Regions from separate parts of the Bacteroides sp. RTP21281st1_H5_RTP21281_210402 genome, predicted to be linked through region 1. Evidence: riboswitches for the same ligand, from Rfam matches in the RefSeq annotation. Region 1 holds a riboswitch; the other holds the start of a gene.

Region 1 (11,140 bases):
CCGAACGATTTCTTCGAAGGTTCTTTGGATGACTTCTGGAAGCGCGTACCGAGCTTGGACGCTGACTTTGAAGCCCGTCGCCAAGTACTCGAAAAAGAAAATAAACACTGGCGTTTTGTTGCCAAACTGGAGAATGGAAAAGCCTCTGTCGGCTTGCAGGAAGTAGGAGCCAACCATCCGTTCTACGGTCTGGAAGGCAGTAACAACATCATCCTGTTGACTACGGAACGTTATAAGGAATATCCGATGATGATTCAGGGATACGGTGCCGGTGCGGGTGTGACTGCTGCCGGAGTTTTTGCCGATATTATGAGCATCGCAAACGTTTAACGCCTTATGAAACATATTATCATATTGGGAGACGGCATGGCCGACTGGCCGGTGAAGTCATTAGGGGACAAGACGCTCCTGCAATATGCAAAGACGCCTTACATGGATAAATTAGCCCGCATGGGACGTGTCGGACGGTTGAATACCGTAGCCGAAGGCTTCCATCCGGGCAGTGAGGTCGCCAATATGTCCGTTTTGGGATATAATCTTCCGAAGGTGTACGAAGGTCGCGGGCCGTTAGAAGCAGCCAGTATCGGCGTAGACCTGCAACCGGGAGAGATGGCGATGCGTTGCAACCTGATTTGTGTGGAAGGGGAGATTCTAAAAAATCACTCTTCGGGACATATCTCTACGGAAGAAGCGGACGTATTGATTCAATACCTGCAAGAGAAACTGGGAAATGACCGCGTGCGTTTCCATACGGGAGTCCAGTACCGCCACCTGTTGGTTATCAAAGGGGGAAACAAAGAACTGGATTGTACCCCGCCGCACGATGTGCCTTTGAAGCCTTTCCGTCCATTGATGGTGAAACCATTAGTGCCGGAAGCCCAGGAGACGGCAGACCTGATTAATGACCTGATTCTGAAATCACAGGAACTGCTGAAAGATCATCCGCTGAACCTGAAACGTATGGCAGAAGGCAAAGACCCTGCAAACAGCATTTGGCCTTGGAGCCCCGGTTACCGTCCGCAGATGCCTACTTTCTCCGAAACATTCCCGCAAGTGAAGAAAGGAGCGGTAATCTCGGCTGTCGACCTGATAAACGGAATCGGTTATTACGCAGGCTTGCGCCGTATCGCAGTAGAAGGAGCTACCGGACTTTACAATACGAATTATGAAAATAAAGTAGCTGCTGCCCTGGAAGCCCTGAAGACGGACGATTTTGTCTATCTGCATATCGAAGCCAGCGATGAGGCGGGACACGAAGGAGACATCGATCTGAAACTCCTGACAATCGAGAATCTCGACAAGCGCGCCGTAGGCCCTATCTATGAAGCAGTGAAAGACTGGGACGAACCGGTAGCAATAGCCGTATTGCCCGACCATCCCACTCCCTGCGAACTTCGCACGCATACTGCCGACCCTATCCCGTTCCTTATCTGGTATCCGGGCATCGAACCGGACGAAGTACAGACGTATGATGAGGTATCGGCTTGTAGCGGTAGTTACGGTCTGCTGAAAGAAGACGAGTTTATAAAAGAGTTCATGAAATAACGCATCCGAATTATGATTTATTATAGTACCAATAAACAAGCACCTGACGCTTCCCTGCAAGAAGCGGTGGTGAAAGGTCTTGCTTCCGACAAAGGGCTGTTTATGCCTATGTCCATCAAGCCGCTTCCACAAGATTTTTACGATACGATTGACAGCTTATCTTTTCAGGAAATAGCTTATCGTGTGGCCGATGCCTTCTTCGGCGAAGACGTTCCGGCAGATATACTGAAACAGATTGTATATGATACGTTGAGTTTCGATGTACCTTTGGTAAAGGTCTCGGAAAATATCTATTCACTCGAACTTTTCCACGGCCCTACATTGGCTTTCAAAGATGTGGGCGGTCGTTTTATGGCACGCCTGCTCGGTTACTTCATCAAGAAAGAAGGGCAGAAAAATGTCAATGTACTGGTTGCTACTTCCGGTGATACGGGAAGTGCGGTGGCTAACGGATTCTTAGGAGTAGAAGGTATCCATGTATATGTACTGTATCCGAAAGGAAAAGTCAGCGAAATACAGGAAAAGCAATTCACCACACTGGGACAAAATATTACCGCCCTCGAAGTAGACGGAACATTCGATGATTGCCAGGCATTAGTGAAATCGGCTTTCATGGATAAGGAACTGAACGAACATCTTTCTCTGACTTCCGCCAATTCTATCAACGTTGCCCGCTTTCTGCCGCAAGCATTCTATTATTTCTATGCTTACGCCCAGTTGAAGCGTGCCGGAAAAGCTGACAATGCAGTAATCTGCGTGCCTAGCGGAAACTTCGGAAATATCACTGCCGGTCTGTTCGGTAAGAAAATGGGATTACCCGTGAAACGTTTCATTGCAGCCAACAACCGTAACGATATATTCTACCAATATCTGCAAACAGGCGAATACAACCCGCGTCCATCTATCGCAACCATCGCTAACGCCATGGACGTAGGCGACCCGAGCAACTTTGCCCGTGTACTTGATTTGTATAAAGGTTCTCATGCCGCTATCTCTGCCGAGATTTCGGGAACTACCTATACCGACGAGCAAATCCGGGAAACTGTGAAAGAGACTTGGAAAGAACATCATTATCTGCTCGACCCTCATGGTGCATGCGGCTATCGCGCATTAGTAGAAGGCTTACAACCGGGCGAAACGGGTGTATTCCTTGAAACAGCCCATCCTGCCAAGTTCTTGGAAACTGTAGAAAGTATCATTGGTGAAGCGGTAGAAATACCTGCCAAATTGCAGGAATTTATGAAAGGCGAGAAGAAGAGCCTTCAAATGTCAAAAGACTTTGCGGACTTCAAGAAGTATCTGCTTTCGCTCTGATTCTACCATTTGATTAAGTCTTCCTGTAAACGCCTTAGGACATACTCCTGAGGCGCTTCAATGAATGGTTTGTGCCACTCCTATGGCACGGTTGTGCCAATGCTGTGTCACTGCCGTGCCATAAGGGTGGCACAGTTGTGCCAAGGCGGTTGCACAAGCTTGGCACAACGATATGACTTATAAAGAAGTGAGGAATATCAAATATTCTCCCGTACAATGAATAGTAAACTCATCGGCTGTTGCTTCATTCAGCGTACCCTGCCACCAATTAGTGAAGTCACTAAGCGGATAAACCAAGCCTTCTCCCTGTAATCCTTTCGCTCCGAAATTGATAATGGAAATCTGCTGTCCGGGCTGAGATTTGAAAGTCTGTGTACCGTTTGCAGGCATAAATACACCATAATCAGTGACAGTCCGCACTTCTATGCCTTCTCTCATATAATCCATGAGCAGGCTGATATTTCCCAATGTATGGTCTTCCCGTTTACCGGTAGCTCCTACGATAGCAATCTTTTGGAATCCTTTCTCTTGCAGAAAGTGAACGGCTTTAGTTTGGTCGTTCGTTTCCTGGTCGGATATCTGATGTATAATAGGGGAGAAAAGTTCTTTATATTCGGGGGAAAGGGAGTCGCCGTCGCCGATAATCACGTCCGGTGTATGTCCACGGGAGATATATTCATTGGCTGCGCCGTCACAACAAGCTACGAATTTAGCTTCTTTCAACAGTTGCAGGGGAAAGGGATGAGTAGGATATTCACCATTTGCCAATATTACGGCTTCGGGAGTGTAGTGTTCGCTTATCATTGTTGTATGCTCATTAATTTTTTCCATTTAAAGTAGCCAAAGATAGCTATAATGGAGTAAAGTCCATATAAAGCAGAGGTAAAATAAAGGTCTTTATAGATATACAGTCCGCAACAAACGATGTCTACGAGAATCCAGGCAAACCATTGCTCGATATATTTGCGTGCCAGCATCCATATACCGACGATACTCAATGCTGTGGTGAAGCTATCCAGCCAGGGCACATTGCTATCTGTATATTCAATCAATATCCAGGCAATGCCGAAAAATGCAACGACAAATACCAGTAAAAGCGGAAGATAGCATTTCCACGGTGTATGTACGATAGGGAGTGCTTTCGGTTTATCACTCCCTGTATGGTCAACGATAGACTGATTTCGCTTTCCTTTCCGTTGTCCCCACATCCAAAAGAACCAACCGTAAATAGCTGCTATCAGATAGTAGATATTGATACCGAAATCTGCATATAATCCTGCTTTGTAATAGACGAAGATATAGATGGCGGGCATGATAATCCCCGCTATCCAAAGATAGATACTTGCCCGGTATTCCAACCACAGGTAGACTAAACCGACAATTGTACCGAATATTTCAAGGAAATTCATTTCCATCATTCAAATCTGTTTAGAAACGGAACGTGATATGTGCCAGTATATTGGTACCTGCCATCGGATAGAAACGCGGGTCGTGCTTTATCACATACGGCTTTGTCTTGTCTCCGTTTTCGTAAAGGGCAACGCTTTGTGAGTATCCGTTCGTTTCATATTTCGTGTTGAATAGGTTATAAACGGTAGCTCCTATTGTAATTCCCTTTGTGTAGCGGGTTTGGAAAGAATACGATGCGCTAAGATGATTAACAAAATAGGCGTCGAGTGAATTCTCCTTTGTACCGAAGTTGTCGAGATACTGGCGGCTGACATACTGTGACTGGAAAGAAATTTCCAACCCGTTGCTGCCGAGAGTAATCAAACTGTTTCCAATAAAAGAAGGGGAGAAAGCGATAGGACTATTGCCACCTTCAATCGCTGTTTGTGTCCATAAATCATCGGTTACTCCATTCACCAAACTTTGGTCATACACATAACCCACATAGTTCTTGATACGGTTTTTGCTCCATGTTCCGTTGATATCCCAACGCAGCCAGTCATTGAACTTAGCGCCCAATGCCAGTTCGATTCCCATGCGGTAGCTGTTTTTTACGTTTTCTGCCATGGCTTCACCTATATCATTGGTCTTTCCGTTCAATACTAATTGGTCGGTATAATCCATATAATACAAGTTGACACCTGCCGTAAACCATTCGTTGCGATAGGTGTATCCTAGTTCATAGTCCAGTAATTTTTCCGCTGTGGGATGTTCTTCAAACATACCATCCGTGTAGTTGTTGCGGGTAGGCTCTTTCTGTGCTACCGAAAAGGATGCATAGGCGCTATGATTCGGATTGATTTGCCAGAAAAGTCCGGCTTTGGGATTGAAGAAGCTGAAATTCTCTCTCACGTCTAATCGCTGTAGGTGCGGGGGAGTGGCAGTGAAATCCCATTTGTCGTTATCTCCGTCAATCGTGTAGTGAATATAGCGATATTGAAGGTCGGCGTAAGCACTTAATTCGCCGGTCAACTGATAATTAGCTTTCAAATAGACATTACCGTCTGTTTTTCCACCGTTGTTGCGATAATATTCATGGTCAGGGGCAAGCTGTTCGGTGTAGTTTTTCACCCACAGTACTTTTCCATAATGGTCGTTGCTGTATCGGTTCAAAGCACCGCCGAAAGAAGCGTTTAGTTTCTCGTTCTGATAATTCAATGAGAAGATACCGCCACCGAAGTCACTATCCACTAACTTTTGACGGACAAGATTTGTTTTCTCCTGCGGCTCGCTATTGCCTGGTAGATAGAAAGGCTTCAATCCGTATTCTTCCAGGCTGCGTCCGTTCTTATACTCCTGATAATAACCGAAACCATTGGTATAATGAAAAGCGATATTCAAATTCCATGCCGGAGAGAAAATATGATTGAACAGGAGTTGATAATGAGTTTGACGGTAATTATCCATTTGGTCGTCATAGAAACCGATGGGATTTCCTTTTCCTTTGTTATCGTCGAGAATCACTCCATTCGGATTGTATGTCCGGTCATTTTCCAACTGTTCTTTACTGATACCATCCCAAGCATGATAAGTTTTTTCCTTTCCGCCGAAGGTGATAAACTTAATCGTCGTGTTTTCACCGAAATATCCGCCTTGTACAAAATATGATTTCAAATCAGATGATGCACGGTCACGATAGCCGTCACTCTGAATATTTGAAAGGCGTGCATCGAACGCCCAGTATTTATTAATCAGTCCTGTTCCTACCTTTACCGTTTCCTTATGCGTATTGAATGAACCGTAAGAACCGGAAACTTCCGCGTAAGGTTTGGAAGAAATACTCTGTGTACGCATATTGATACTGGCACCGAATGCTCCCGAACCATTGGTGGACGTTCCGGCACCACGCTGAATCTGCATATCTTCCAGAGAAGAAGCGAAGTCGGGAGTATTCACCCAAAAGATGGCGTGGCTTTCGGAATCGTTCATCGGAATACCGTTGGCGGTGACATTGATGCGGGTAGCATCTGTACCACGTACACGGATGGCGGTATATCCTACGCCTGTTCCTGCATCCGAAGTAGTCAGTACGGATGGAGTGGTAGATAAAAGGAACGGAATATCCTGTCCGAAGTTCTGTTTACTAATCTGTTCTTTTTTAACGTTGGTAAATGCCACCGGAGTTTTTGCCGTGGCACGGGTGGATACTACCTGCACCTCTTGCAGGTTTACAACTTTCATACTGTCCTTTGCACTCGTCTGCGCATGGACAGTAACGCCTGCGCCCAATAAGGCGACGGCCATCAATCCAATTTTTTTCATCTTGCTTATTAATTAGTTCTCTACGCCGGCATTACCCGGTTCAGATTCTATGGGTATGTTCTCAGCCCGTCATGTTAAGGCACCCCTACCAGTGAATCGGTTGCAAAAATACGGCTTTTGCAGGAGTAAAACAAAAAAAACTTTTAGATTTGCTAAAAACAATATAACTTTGTAATTTGTTGAAATAGAGAAACAACGATTTATTCATTTTAATACATTTCTAAATTATGCTACTATTACTTCAGGCAACACAGGCGGCGGATTCCGTGCAAGTGGCCGCAGATAAATTGATGGAACAAGCCATAGCCAATGCTGAAGGCTTGGACAAACTTTCGTTAATAACCCAACAATTAGTCGACTTCGGTATCCGTGCCGGAGAACGTATCTTGATAGCGGTAATCGTCTTTATCGTAGGACGTTTCCTTATTTCAATGCTTAACAAATTTATCAGACGTCTTCTGGACAGGCGGAAAGTCGATATAAGTATTAAGACCTTTGTCAAAAGTCTTGTAAATATAACATTGACTATTCTGTTAATCATTTCAGTAGTCGGTGCGCTGGGTGTCGAAACTACTTCCTTCGCGGCTCTGTTGGCATCTGCCGGTGTGGCTGTCGGTATGGCGCTGTCCGGTAACTTGCAGAATTTTGCCGGTGGACTGATCGTGCTGCTGTTCAAACCTTACAAAGTTGGTGACTGGATTGAAAGCCAGGGCGTTTCGGGGACAGTGAAGGAAATTCAGATCTTCCATACTATCCTGGCTACGGGAGACAATAAGGTGATTTATATTCCAAATGGCGCAATGAGCAGCGGAGTAGTGACCAACTATAACACGCAGACTACCCGTCGTGTGGAATGGATTGTCGGTATCGACTACGGGGAAGATTATAATAAGGTGCAGCAAATTGTCCGTGACATACTGGCTGCCGATTCACGTATCCTGAACGATCCCGCTCCGTTTATCGCCCTTCATGCGTTGGATGCCAGCAGTGTGAATGTCATAGCCCGTGTATGGGTGAACAGTGGCGACTATTGGGGAGTATATTTTGATATTAACAAGGCTATCTACGAAACCTTTAATGAAAAAGGAATCAATTTCCCGTTCCCGCAGCTTACCGTACATCAAGGGAACTGATTATTGTAAAATATATAATAAAATAGTCTATAATAAAAAGGAGAGAGCTTCATTGAAAATGGGGCTCTTTCCTTATTTATTATAGAAAACTTGTCTGGTGTGATGAATGAAATTTCTCTTATTTGATGCCGAAGTCTTCGACCAGTTCGTATCTATCCTCTTTGATTCCCAGTACGTGGTTAATTTTCCTTCTCTTCTCAAGGTCTTTAAAGTAGTCTTCTACAACCTGATAGAGGTCGAAATTGGTAGTAGAACCTGCGGCTAAATCGAGTGACTCCACCATCTTTTCCACGGCCTGATGGATTTTCTCTGCGTCTATCAGATGCAGTTCGTTGCTGTGTATTAAATATTTTTCCATAACTGCAATGTTTTAATGTTATATTGTTATAACGTTCCACAGTGACGGAAAGTTCATACATAAACCGCTGTGTCTTAGATTTTGGCAAGTGCCTGTTCCAGGTCGGCAATCAAATCATCAATATGCTCCGTTCCGATGGACAGGCGGACTGTGCCCGGATAGATTTCCTGTTCGACAAGTTCCTGTGCGTTAAGTTGTGAGTGGGTAGTGCTTGCAGGATGAATTACGAGCGATTTTACATCGGCAACATTGGCAAGCAGTGAGAATATCTCTAGACTGTCGATAAAACGATGTGCCTCTTCCTGTCCGCCTTTTACTTCGAAAGTAAAGATGGAGCTTGCGCCATTCGGGAAATAACGCTGATACAAGGCATGGTCGGGGTGACTGGGCAATGACGGATGATTCACTTTCTTCACCTTCGGATGATTGTTTAAGAAATTCACAACTTTCAATGCGTTTTCCACATGGCGTTCTACACGTAATGAAAGAGTTTCAAGTCCTTGCAACAGGATGAAAGCGTTGAACGGACTGATAGTTGCTCCGGTATCACGCAACAGAATAGCACGGATACGGATAGCGTAAGCGGCTGTACCGGCAGCGTCTACAAAACGTACTCCATGATAGGAAGGGTCTGGTTCGGTAAGTTGTGGAAACTTGCCGGAAGCTACCCAGTCGAACTTGCCGGAATCAACAATCACTCCACCCAGTGACGACCCGTGCCCACCAATGAATTTAGTTGCTGAATGTACCACGATATCTGCTCCATGTTCAATGGGACGGATTAAATAAGGAGTACCGAATGTATTGTCGATAATCAAAGGAATCTTGTGACGGTGGGCAATTTCGGCTACGGCTTCTATATCTATGATATTGGAATTCGGATTACCCAGTGTCTCAATAAATACCGCTTTTGTATTCTCCTGAATCGCTTTCTCGAAGTTGGATAAATCGCTTGGGTCAACGAAAGTAGTTGTGATACCATAACTGGGCAGCGTATGTGCCAGCAGATTATAACTTCCGCCATAGATGGTTTTGGCTGCTACGATATGGTCGCCTGCACGGGTGATATTCTCGAAAGCATAAGTGATGGCGGCAGCACCCGAAGCAACTGCCAGTCCGGCTACTCCACCTTCAAGGGCGGCTACGCGTTGTTCAAAAACTCCCTGTGTAGAGTTAGTCAGACGACCGTAGATATTTCCAGGGTCTTGCAGGCCGAAACGTGCGGCAGCGTGAGCTGAATTGTGGAATACATAAGAAGTAGTCTGATAGATAGGTACTGCACGGGCATCTGTTGCCGGGTCTGCCTGTTCTTGTCCTACATGTACTTGTAAAGTCTCGAAGTGTAAATTCTTTGTTGCCATAATCGTATGTTTTTTGAGGTTTAATATTCTTTCTTTATTTTCTTGCAAAGTTAGAGTGTGTGGAGTTATCGAACAATATATGATGAAAATATAGAAAATAATGCTATTTTTGTGCTTCTATATAGAATGGATGATTTGCTTCATTCTTTAAATTCACCTTTTAGAAGAATATTATTCTATGAGTACATTAGAGAAACTGGATAAAGTGGATTTGCAAATACTCCGTACTTTGCAAGAGAATGCCCGCCTGACTACCAAAGAGCTGGCTGCGCGGGTGAGTTTGTCATCAACCCCTGTATTCGAACGGCTCAAACGGCTTGAGAGTGGCGGTTATATAAAGAAGTATATCGCCGTACTCGATGCGGAAAAACTGAATCAGGGATTTGTGGTGTTTTGTAGTGTGAAGCTCAGACGGCTGAATCGGGATATTGCTGCTGAATTTACCCGAATCATACAGGATATTCCTGAAGTGACCGAATGCTATAACATATCGGGCAGCTATGATTACCTGCTGAAAATTCATGCTCCTAATATGAAATATTATCAGGAGTTTATTCTGAATGTGTTAGGCACGATTGATAGTTTGGGGTCGTTGGAAAGTACCTTTGTGATGGCCGAAGTGAAGCATCAATATGGGATACATATTTAGTCTCTTAAATATGTTATGCAGCATACTTAACTTCTTTTTGCACATCTGTAGTTCCATTTAAGAGCAACATCCCTATTTTTAATCAAAAGCTGGAATGATATTTCAAATGTGGAAAACATGTTGCCAAATATGGAAAATACAGAGCAAAGTCTGGAAAAAGCAGACGATAATTATAAAGTGCCTAATTTGGAAAAAGGCATTGCAGTGATTGAATATCTTTCTTCACGGTCGGAAGGGGAGACATTGCAGGAAATCAAGCAGGCGCTTGATATATCGCAGACTACCGCCTACCGCATCCTGAATACATTGGTACGTCTGGATTATCTTTCTTTTAGTGAAGATACCAAGCGTTATAAGTTAACCCGGAAATTACTGACATTGGGTTTCCGTGCGCTGAATGAACACAATCTGTTGGAAACAGTCCTGCCGCATCTGCGTGATTTGAGGGACAGGGCGAAAGAGACAGCCTGTTTCGGTGTATTGGGAGACGAAAAAGGCATTTTTATCGAACAGGCACGGGGACATCATGCGTTCTGCTTTGTATTGTCGCCGGGCAAACCTTTTGAGTTGCACTGCTCCGCACCGGGAAAAGCCATTATGGCTTATTTGCCTGTAACCGTCCGCAACCGTTATCTTTCCTATATGACTTTCCCCCGTTATAATTCCCGTACGATTACTTCACGGGAAGCTTACTTAGAAGAACTGGAAAAAGTTTATCAGCAGGGATATGCTTTGGATAACGAAGAGGAATTGAGCGGAGTGATTTGCGTGGGTGCACCTGTCCTGAATTATACGGGATACCCCTGTGGCTCTATTTGGATTTCAGGCCCCAAAGACCGTCTGACGGAAGAACAGTTGCGAAGCACCGTGCAGACTGTCAAGGAGATAGCCGGGCAGATTTCTGCCGAACTGGGATACAGGAGAATTTAAAAGATAACGTCCTAAAAACACAAGATACTATGATAAGGAGCTTTTTACTAATTTGCTTGCTCGGCTGCGGCATATCCCTCGCAACGGCCGGAAATCCGCCTTACTTTACCACGGGCACTGCCGTCAATGGAAAAGGAGA
Region 2 (11,140 bases), on a different contig from region 1:
TGCGGCACCGATAGCGGAAGTGATATGGTCGTATCCCGGAGCAATATCCGTCACCAACGGGCCGAGCGTGTAGAACGGCGCATCGTGGCATTTCTCAATCTGACGTTCCATATTCTCTTTAATCTTGTGCATCGGAACATGGCCGGGGCCTTCGATAAATGCCTGGACATTCTTCTCCCAGGCACGGAGCACGAGTTCTCCCATCGTATCCAGTTCTGCAAACTGAGCTTCATCGTTGGCATCGTAGATAGAACCCGGACGAAGTCCGTCTCCCAGAGACACCGCTACATCATACTCTGCCAGGATATCGCAAATATCATCGAAGTGATCGTACAAGAAACTCTCCTGGTCATGCACCAGGCACCATTTACTCATAATACTTCCCCCGCGACTGACAATACCACACAGGCGATTATCGGCAAGGTGTACATTATGGCGGCGGATACCCGCATGAATCGTAAAGTAATCCACTCCCTGCTCGCATTGTTCAATCAAAGTGTCCCGGTAGATTTCCCATGTCAGGTCTTCCACCACGCCGTTTACTTTTTCGAGCGCCTGATAGATAGGAACCGTGCCGACCGGAACGGGGCAATTGCGGATAATCCACTCGCGTGTTTCATGGATATTTTCTCCCGTAGAGAGATCCATCAACGTATCACCGCCCCATTTGCAACTCCACAATGCTTTTTCCACTTCTTCGTCAATGCTCGAAGTAGTAGCGGAGTTTCCGATATTCGTATTGATTTTCACTAGAAAGTTGCGTCCGATAATCATCGGTTCAGCTTCCGGGTGATTGATATTGGCAGGCAGTACGGCACGTCCTTCCGCAATCTCCTTGCGGACAAACTCGGGAGTGATATGGCTTTTTATTCCCAATTCCTCACAGTTCATATTCTCACGGATAGCCACATACTCCATCTCGGGAGTGATGATTCCTCTTTTGGCATATGCCATTTGGGTGATAGCTTCCCCTTTTTTTGCACGATAAGGCAGGGCGATATGTTCAAAACGCAGGTGGTCGAGACTCTTGTCATCCCGTCTCATGCGTCCGTATTCGGATGTAATTTCGGGAAGTTGTTCCACATCACCGCGACTTACAATCCATTCTTCACGCATTCGCGGTAACCCTTTTTTAAGGTCGATACTCATATCCGTGTCGCTGAACGGGCCGCTGGTATCATATATATATACTTCGGGATTCGGTGTCGCAATCTTTTCTTCACCTTCAAAACTGACGCTGGGCACTTGCTCCACTTTCCGCATGGCTACACGGATATCCGGATAAAGTTTGCCGGGCAAATATACTTTTTGGGAGCGGGGAAATTTTATTCTTTGTTCCATAATTGTTCTTTTAGTAGTCAGCTACTCATTCATATTATTTATCCAGGAAAGCAGTCAGAGGTGAGCTTGCTTCAGCTATAAAATTGTCCGCTTGCAGTCCTAATCCCGCTTCGTAAGCCCGCCGTCCGGCTTCGGTAGCAGCTTTGAAAGCCTTTGCCATCTCTACCGGGTTTCCGGCAACGGCGATTGCCGTATTTACCAATACGGCAGAAGCACCCAGTTCCATGGCTTCGGCAGCATGGCTTGGCGCGCCGATACCGGCATCAACAACAACGGGGACACCTGCCTGCTCGATAATAATTTGTAGGAATTCTTTGGTTTGCAATCCCTTATTCGTGCCAATCGGAGCACCGAGAGGCATAACGGTAGCCGCGCCGGCTTCTTCCAACCGTTTGCAAAGTACAGGGTCTGCCTGGCAATAAGGCAATACGATAAAGCCCAGTTTTACCAACTCTTCCGTAGCCTTCAGTGTTTCGATAGAGTCGGGGAGCAGATAACGGGGATCGGGATGAATTTCCAGTTTCAGCCAGTTCGTACCGAACGCTTCACGCGCCATCTGTGCGGCAAAAACAGCTTCTTCCGCATCACGTACACCGGAAGTATTGGGCAATAACTGGATATTCGGATGGATAATATGTTTCAGCATGTCGTCCTCTTTATTGTCCATGTCGATACGTTTCATGGCAACCGTCACCATTTCTGTGCCTGAAGCCAGAATGGACTGTTCCATTACTTCATTGGAATTGAATTTTCCTGTTCCAAGGAAAAGGCGTGAGTCAAACTCACGTCCCGCAATTACTAACTTTTCCATGTCTATGTATTTTAGTTGATTATTCAAATTTTGGACAGAAGAACAAAAGAACATAAAGAGCTGCGCTTAGATAGTTATTTTGCTGTTATTGAACTACTGTTTTATTTTATGTTCTTTTGTTCTTCTGTCTGAATTAAATTTTCATTTATCATCTGACAAATTATTAATCACTTTCAATGATTCTACGTGTTTCCTCTACCGGATTTTCCGCCCGGAGAATCGTGCCGGACATGGCAATCCCGTTGACTCCTGTGCGGAGAATATCAGGAATATCCTCGTTGGTGATTCCACCGATAGCCACTACGGGCAGTCCGATATTCGCTTCCTTCATTTGGGAAAGGATGGACGAATATCCTTCCAAGCCCAGTATAGGGCTTAGATTCTTTTTGGTAGTGGTGAACCGGAAAGGCCCGATGCCGAGATAGTCGGCTCCGGCGCGATAATGCTGTACGACATCTTCAAATGTGTTTGCCGTGCCGCCGATGATAAAGGCTTCTCCGAGTGTCTGCCGTGCCTGGTCGATAGGCATATCCTTTTTACCCAGGTGCACACCGTCCACTTCCAGCTTTTTGGCCAGTTCGACGTGGTCGTCAAGGATGAGGATAGCTTCGTACTCTTTACAAAGCGGTTTCAGTTGCAGCGCCACCGATTCCACTTCCTCGGGAGGAGCATCCTTCATGCGTAGTTGAATCCATTTGCACCCGCCTTCGAGTGCCATACGTGCCGATTCGAGGTATGAATACCGTTCGGTCTGATGCGTGATAAATTGTAGGCTGACCATCACTTTATCCTCCGCAAGCTGCCTTGATAATTACCAGACTGTCATTCTCATGCAGCATGAAACGCTCCCATTCAGTGCGGGGAATCATTTTGTTGTTCACGGCGATAGCGATACCCTGAACCGGAAGTTCGAGTTGTGCTGTCAGTTGTGTAAGGGTAGAGTCAGGAATAATTTCCACCTCTTTGTTGTTCACTTGTACTTTCATTGTCCTATCAGAATAAATAAGTTGAAAGTAAATACAAAGAGCGTGCTTTTATGGAAAGGCGATAAGAAGAAACACAATCCCTACGTCAGTACTAACTGCATCAGGTTCCTAGGGTATAATCTCAGCCCCTCATGGGGCACCCCTTTGTCTTTACGGGGGCAAAGTAAGCGAAAAAGAAACAGAAAAACACTAAATCAGTAGTTTTTTTTCATTATTGTCGTAAAAAAAGGCCGCTGTGATTTTCACAACGACCTTTTCATTAGTATAGTTTAGTCAGTAAGTCCGGTTACATTCTTTTTTCAACCACATCCCAGTCGATGATGTTCCACAGGGCGTTTACGTGGTCGGCACGGCGGTTTTGGTAATCCAGATAATAGGAGTGTTCCCACACATCGAATCCGAGAAGCGGTTTCAATCCGGCACGTACAGGGTTGCTTCCGTTTCCTTCTTTAGTGATGTGCAGTTTGCCGTCTTTGTCAACGGACAACCAAGCCCATCCCGAACCGAACAATCCTACTGCTGCTGCGTTGAATTCTTTCTTGAAGTTTTCAAAGCTGCCGAAGTCACGTTTGATGGCTTCTCCCAGTTTGCCTGCCGGTTCCTTCTTCGCAGGTTTCGGGGCAAATTGCAGGAAATACAGATTGTGGTTCAATACTTGTCCGGCGTTATTGAATATAGCTCCGTCCGGTGCTGCGGCAACGATTTCTTCCACCGTTTTACCTTCATATTCTGTTCCCGGTACGAGGCTGTTCAGATTATTTACATACGTTTGTAGATGTTTTCCGTAATGGAAATCTATCGTTTGCTGACTGATTACAGGTTCCAACGCATTGTTTGCGTAAGGAAGTTTAGGCATTTCGTAAGTCATGGTCATCATAATTAAAGACATTAATATAGTATTCATAATGTTACAAGTTTTAATTGGCTTGTTATACTATAATAACAGAAGCCTTCCGCAAAATGTTCACAGTATCTTGTTTTATTTATAAATATACTGTATCCGTTCCACTTCTTTCGGGTTGTCCCGGTTCGTGCGGCAAATCCATTGTCCCGTATTGTCATATTCATAGTAAGAATTTCCATCAATCCGGTTACCGTATTTATCGTACAAGCAAGTCAGGCAGCCGGACGTTTTCTGGTTGTTGCCCATAATCCGCTGGTAGACAATCTGCGTCAGGTAACCGTATTTGTCATATTCATAAGCATCTTTCTGTGAAATAATCTGGTCGGACGAGTTGGCGAACAGTAAGTTCTGATGTTGTGAGGCAATCAATCTGCCTTTGTCATCATATTTGTTTGCGGTGTAGCCTTGGAGCTCTCCGTTCTTATTATACTCTTTGGCTTCGGTCAATAAGCCCTGCTTATCATAAGTACTTATGATGAGTCTGCCATCCGCATATCTTAGAGAATCGCTCTCGATGCTTCCATCGGCACCGATACGGCGTGTTCGCCGGTAAACGTCCGTCTTGGTCTTCGGGTTCGTCTGTACTTCAAAGATGCAGTGACCTTGCGGGTCGTACAGCCTGTTTGTCTGCATTTCATTGCTTGCCTGCCCGTTTTTCATGGTCAATGATAACGTGGAGATGAGTTGTCCCTTATCGTCATATGAATAAGTGGTAGAGATATTCCCCGTACTGTCGTTTTCGGCAGACTTTATCAGTCGTCCCGCATTATAATATTTCACGGAAGTGGGAGTGGAGATGATTGTTTGCAAGATAAACGGTGTCCGTAACGCATTGGCCTGGTCACGAAACTCCTTGTATTTGTGCGTACAAAGAAATTCCTGCAACAGACTCAAAGATTCAGAACTGACTATCGCCGGCTTTAAAAGCTCGAAATCCGCTTTCTCACTAAGATATTCCAAATCATTCAGATGCGTACGCGCCGCGGTATCCAGATAAGGTGTGCGCTTGTAGTCGTCGATGATTTGCCGGATAGCCGTTGCATTTCCCCCTTCCCGTAAGCTGTCAATGCTATGGAACAGGTAATTGTCGTATAACGCTTGCACTTCACCCAGGAACGGGCGGGTATCCTTATCCGTGAAGAATTTTTGCATGGCGGGATTATCAAAGAAAGCTTTGAAATTCTCCGGTGTCGGATTACTCTTCACAATCTGATAAAGCCGTTTGTTTTCGGCGGCATTGACTTGGGAGATGAATTTTCCGTTCGGATACTCGGTCATGTACGTCTGATAAGTGCCGGATGCAGGTGTTTTCAGCATACCTTCCAGTAGTGACATTTCGCGGATATCCCGTAACTTCTGTATCAGTGCGGAATCTGCGGGATAACCGCTTGAACGGATACTGTCCATCAGTGTCCGGCTGAAAGGAATCTGATCTTTCGAAGCCTCTAAAATATAGACGATAGATTGCTCCGCCTTGTCCTGCACGTTGGAAAGCTGTATCTTCTCCTCGTCGCAGATGTTGGGAAAATAGGCTTTGGCGGCTTTCTCGTAGCATCCGAAATAGTCGGTGGCGGCCTGTTCGCTCTGTTTGTTCCACAGGTCGTTGAGGACATCTAGTAAAGCCAGTTCCTCGGCATAATATGCCTGCGTTTCATCGTCTACCTTTTCGCGGTTCTTCTGCCATTTGTCAGCGTCGTTGTCATTCAGATACCTGAGCAGTTTTTCCAACCGGCTCTGTTTCTGTGCCATAGCCTGTGGAATGCAGGCGACCAGGCACAAACCTAAAATAATTGATAAAAATATACCTCTTTTCATTGCTTTTGGGGGTTAGGTTAAAATAGTTAGTGATGAAAAATCATAAAAATACCTTCATTCTCGAATGAATGTTATACTTTTGTATTGAGAACAAAATTGAACGCCGAGGGTTTGTTAAAAAACCTCATTGTTTTTATAATGCTGTTATGAGTACCAATTATATAGAGGAATTGAATGAGAGTCAGTGTGCAGCAGTGACTTATAATGACGGGCCTTCACTGGTGATAGCCGGTGCGGGTTCGGGGAAGACGCGCGTATTGACTTATAAAATCGCCTATTTGCTGGAGAACGGTTACAATCCGTGGAACATCCTCGCGCTGACCTTTACCAATAAGGCAGCCCGTGAGATGAAAGAGCGTATTGCCCGCCAGGTAGGTATGGAGCGGGCACGTTATTTGTGGATGGGGACTTTCCATTCCATATTCTCCCGTATTCTTCGTGCCGAAGCGCAACATATCGGATTTACCTCCCAGTTTACCATTTATGATACGGCGGACAGTAAAAGCCTGCTCCGTTCCATCATCAAAGAGATGGGGCTTGACGAAAAGACCTATAAACCGGGTATCGTACAATCCCGCATTTCCAATGCCAAGAATCATCTGGTCACTCCTACGGGATATGCTGCCAATAAGGAAGCGTACGAAGGCGATATGGCAGCCAAAATGCCCGCTATTCGTGACATCTATACCCGTTATTGGGAAAGATGCCGCCAGGCGGGAGCTATGGATTTTGACGACCTGCTGGTATATACCTACATTCTGTTCCGTGATTTTCCGGATGTGCTCGCACGTTATCGGGAACAGTTCCGTTATGTGCTCGTAGACGAGTATCAGGATACCAATTACGCCCAACATAGCATTGTCCTGCAACTCACTAAAGAGAACCAGCGTGTCTGTGTCGTAGGGGATGACGCACAAAGCATCTATTCTTTCCGTGGAGCGGATATTGACAATATTCTCTATTTTACGAAAATCTATCCTGACACGAAAGTCTTTAAATTGGAACAGAATTACCGTTCCACACAGACTATTGTCTGTGCTGCCAACAGCCTGATTGAGAAGAATGAGCGTCAGATACGGAAAGCTGTATTCTCCGAGAAGGAGAAAGGAGAAGCTATCGGCGTATTTCAGGCATACAGTGATGTGGAAGAAGGTGATATTGTGGCTAATAAGATAGCCGAATTGCGCCGGGAGCATGACTACGGCTATGCTGATTTTGCCATCCTGTATCGTACGAATGCGCAAAGCCGTATTTTTGAAGAAGCTCTTCGGAAACGGACAATGCCTTATAAGATTTACGGCGGACTCTCTTTCTATCAGCGAAAAGAGATAAAAGACGTCATCGCTTATTTCCGGTTGGTGGTGAATCCGAATGATGAAGAAGCATTCAAGCGTATCATCAATTATCCTGCCCGTGGTATCGGAGATACGACTGTCGGCAAAATAATATCGGCAGCTACCGATAATGGAGTCAGCCTGTGGGCAGCACTCTGCGAACCGTTAAGCTACGGACTGAATATCAACAAAGGGACGCATACCAAACTTCAGGGTTTCCGTGAACTGATAGAAGGTTTTATTACCGACCAGGCGGATAAGAACGCTTACGAGATAGGAACAGATATTATCCGGCAGTCCGGCATTATCAATGATGTTTGTCAGGACACTTCTCCGGAGAATTTGAGTCGCAAGGAAAACATAGAAGAACTGGTGAATGGTATGAACGACTTCTGTGCTTTGCGGCAGGAAGAAGGTAATCCGAATATTTCCCTTACCGATTTCCTTTCGGAGATTGCCCTGCTTACCGACCAGGACTCCGACAAAGCGGATGATGGAGAGAAGATTACGTTGATGACCGTCCATTCCGCCAAGGGATTGGAATTTAAAAACGTGTTTGTGGTCGGATTGGAAGAAAACTTGTTCCCTAGCGGTATGGTAGGCGATTCACCCCGGGCATTGGAAGAAGAGCGGCGTTTGTTCTATGTAGCCATTACCCGTGCCGAAGAACATTGTTATCTGTCGTTTGCCAAAACCCGTTTCCGTTACGGAAAGATGGAATTTGGAAGTCCCAGCCGTTTCTTGCGGGATATTGATATTAATTTCTTGCGGATGCCGCATGAATCGGGAGTCAGCCGTTCGGTTGATGAAGGTGCGGGACGTTTCCGCAGAGAGATAGAAGGCGGATTTACCCGTTCTGCTTCTCCATCGCGTACACCTTTCGGAAGTACATCTTCGTCTGAACAGCGTGAACGGCCGAAGGCACAGATTATAGCTCCCAGTGTACCGAGAAACTTGAGGAAGGTGAGTACGATAGGCAGCAGTGGGGGAAGTCAGGCAGCATCTTCCGGTTCGGCATCGGTAGCAGGCGTACAAGCCGGGCAAATGATAGAACATGAGCGTTTCGGACTCGGAGAAGTGATAAAAGTGGAAGGAACGGGAGACAATGCGAAAGCAACCATTCATTTTAAAAATGCGGGTGACAAGCAACTATTATTGCGTTTCGCTCGTTTTAAGGTGGTAGAATAAGAAGTAACACTAAATAGAGAGGTTCATGAAGAAACAACTAACAGTATTTTTGCTTTCCGCTTTGATTTTGAGTGGATGTGCGTCGGGGCGTATGGGGAATCCGGGAGCTATCGTGGCAGGTGCTTCTATCGGTGGCAGTCTGGGAAGTTCGATAGGCGGACTTATCGGAGATAATAATCGTGGATGGCGAGGTGGTTACCGCGGATCTGCTATCGGAAATATTGTAGGAACCATTGCCGGCGCGGCAATAGGAAATGCGTTGACGGCACCGAGACAGGAACAGATTGAAGAAGATGCCTACATTCCTGAAGTGCGTGAAGTCCGTGTTCAGAAATACAAGAAACAACCACAGGCTCAGCGCCCGCTTACCCAACTGAAATTACGTAGAATCCGCTTTATTGATGATAACCGCAACCATGTGATTGATGCGGGAGAGAACAGCAAGATTATTTTTGAAGTTATGAATGAAGGGCGGAAACCAGTTTATAACGTAGTTCCTGTGGTGGAAACCGTTGGTAAAGTGAAACATCTCGGCATTTCCCCTTCCGTTATGATAGAGGAGATTCTTCCGGGCGAAGGTATCCGTTATACGGCATCTATCCATGCAGGCGAAAGGCTGAAAGACGGTGAAGTGACATTCCGTGTAGCAGTGGCGGACGAGAATGGAATCATTTGCGATTCGCAAGAGTTTACTCTGCCTACACAACGTTGATTTTAAGGGGATAATAATCCGGAAATATCCGGCATAAATATAGTGACGGTATGTGCCCGGGATAGTGACGCTATCCTGAGCATATACCGTCACTATGTTGATGGGATAGCGTCACTCTTTTAAGAGCCATTTCCATATAGGAATAATCTGTATTTTTTTGTTATCGATAGTTACTTCCTCGGTTTCGTCATCAGTTAAAATAAGCCCTTCAGTGAGGTTATAAGCATTAAGTGCGGAAATTAATCCATTAATTTCACGCTGCCTTGTTTTTTCATCTTTCATCGAACGGGTAACTTGACAGGCGGCTACAATATGTCCATTCTCACGCATGATAAAATCGCATTCTATTCCGTCATCATGATAATAGATCTCTTTTCCCCGACGTTTTATTTCTATAAACACTAAATTCTCAAGTAACTGTCCAATATTGTCAGTAGCATTGAAGCCCACTTTTCCAATAATGGCATTATCAATGAAATAAACTTTCTTTTGGTTATTCATTTGTTTCTTTACAGACCAGTCAAACTTCATTACTTGGAATAGCAGATAAGTATTTTCAAGATATTCCAGATAATTTTTGACCGTTTCCGTATGTTTGATGCCTATTGTTTTTGCTAACGAACTATATGAAAAACGTTTAGTAGCATTGCTAGCCAAATAATAAACCATTTCCAGTAATTCCCTTTCACCATTGAGTTTGTTTCGGGTAACCACATCCTTATAAATAATATTTTCATAAAGGGTGGATAGATAATTACTGTTTTTGTCTTTTATATAACGGGGAAAACCACCAGTTTTTAAGTATTCGTCGAAGTGTCTTTTCAGTATACTTTTCCCAGTGGTGGTATAAAAGTCTTTTTGTTGCGGATATGCTTCCTTCATTTTAAGAAATTCTGGAAATGAGAAAGGGTATAATTCAATCTGACAATAACGCCCGGTGAGGTGTGTACCTAACTCCCTGCTTAACATATTGGCATTGGAGCCTGTGACAAATACTTTGCATCCGCTGTCGTGGAGTCTTCTTACAAACCTTTCCCAACCGGGAATATTCTGTATCTCATCAAAATAAAATGTCTTCTGTTCTCCAAACAATTCAATGAAAGCTTCATATAAAGTTTGAAAATCATCAACCTTGAAGTTGATAAGCCTCTCATCATCAAAATTCATGTAAAAGTCTTGCTCTGACTGTTGCGAGCGTATTTGCTGCAAAAGTACAGATTTACCACATCTTCTTATACCTGAAATAACTAATACTTCAGGACTTTTGACTAAACGTAAATCAATATCTCTTTCAATCATTTGAGATATATCTTTTTCGTGTTGATCGAATATGATATGCTTCAATAATTCTTTCATGATAATTGGGCTTTTAATTGCAAAGATATGAAACTTCTCATTATAAACGAATAGAAAATGCTAAAAGTTCTCATTCGTAATGAATGAAAATTGATAAAAATATTCATTAGTAATGAATGCTATTCCTAATATACTCACGATGATGTTGTTTTCTTGAACCAATTGTGTATTTTTGCTTTTTAATGAGAATTTGAAGCATATATACTTGAAATCAAACATTTTCTGCTTACCTTTGCTTGCACGAAGAAATAAAAGCTATTTATATGAAAGAGATATTCAGAAGATATCCTATCGGGATACAGAATTTTGAGCAGTTACGTAATATGAATTGTGTATATATTGATAAAACTGCATTGGTTTATCAATTAGTTCATACTGATACTGTGTATTTTCTTAGCCGTCCGCGCCGTTTCGGAAAAAGTCTTCTGGTTTCTACTCTTGAAGCCTATTTCTCCGGGAAAAAAGATTTATTCAAAGGACTGGCAATAGAACAGTTGGAACAGGAATGGACTGTTTATCCTGTGTTGCATATTGATTTCAGCAGAACAAAATATACCACTATTGAAGATTTGCAGGAACAACTGAATCTTTATCTGAGCGAGTGGGAGCGGACTTATGGAAAAAATGAAGAAGAAACGAGTTATGCAGCTCGTTTGACAGGCTTGCTTCAGCGAATTAATCAACAGACAGGAA

What was found. A riboswitch is a leader RNA that binds a small molecule or an ion and turns the genes downstream of it on or off. The one in region 1 is predicted to bind thiamine pyrophosphate.
Region 2: it holds a riboswitch for thiamine pyrophosphate, as region 1 does, so the genes downstream of both, thiS (sulfur carrier protein ThiS) here and AB5443_RS14260 (TonB-dependent receptor) in region 1, are expected to answer to the same signal.

What each region holds. Positions count from the first base shown of each region.
Region 1 is NZ_JBCOWR010000009.1:46,702-57,841, forward strand. Features, by position in the region: gene thrA (bifunctional aspartate kinase/homoserine dehydrogenase I) at 1-330, shown strand, start outside; gene AB5443_RS14240 (cofactor-independent phosphoglycerate mutase) at 337-1,545, shown strand; gene thrC (threonine synthase) at 1,558-2,859, shown strand; gene AB5443_RS14250 (thiamine diphosphokinase) at 3,037-3,663, opposite strand; gene pnuC (nicotinamide riboside transporter PnuC) at 3,660-4,274, opposite strand; gene AB5443_RS14260 (TonB-dependent receptor) at 4,288-6,570, opposite strand; TPP riboswitch at 6,571-6,667, opposite strand; gene AB5443_RS14265 (mechanosensitive ion channel family protein) at 6,798-7,703, shown strand; gene AB5443_RS14270 (hypothetical protein) at 7,822-8,061, opposite strand; gene AB5443_RS14275 (O-acetylhomoserine aminocarboxypropyltransferase/cysteine synthase family protein) at 8,136-9,422, opposite strand; gene AB5443_RS14280 (Lrp/AsnC family transcriptional regulator) at 9,601-10,071, shown strand; gene AB5443_RS14285 (IclR family transcriptional regulator) at 10,201-11,001, shown strand; gene AB5443_RS14290 (YVTN family beta-propeller repeat-containing protein) at 11,031-11,140, shown strand, end outside.
Region 2 is NZ_JBCOWR010000004.1:299,507-310,646, forward strand. Features, by position in the region: gene thiC (phosphomethylpyrimidine synthase ThiC) at 1-1,341, opposite strand, end outside; gene AB5443_RS08400 (thiazole synthase) at 1,376-2,152, opposite strand; gene AB5443_RS08405 (thiamine phosphate synthase) at 2,316-2,933, opposite strand; gene thiS (sulfur carrier protein ThiS) at 2,938-3,138, opposite strand; TPP riboswitch at 3,199-3,292, opposite strand; gene AB5443_RS08415 (superoxide dismutase) at 3,425-4,042, opposite strand; gene AB5443_RS08420 (RHS repeat protein) at 4,118-5,857, opposite strand; gene AB5443_RS08425 (ATP-dependent helicase) at 6,004-8,379, shown strand; gene AB5443_RS08430 (glycine zipper family protein) at 8,405-9,091, shown strand; gene AB5443_RS08435 (ATP-binding protein) at 9,203-10,447, opposite strand; gene AB5443_RS08440 (ATP-binding protein) at 10,711-11,140, shown strand, end outside.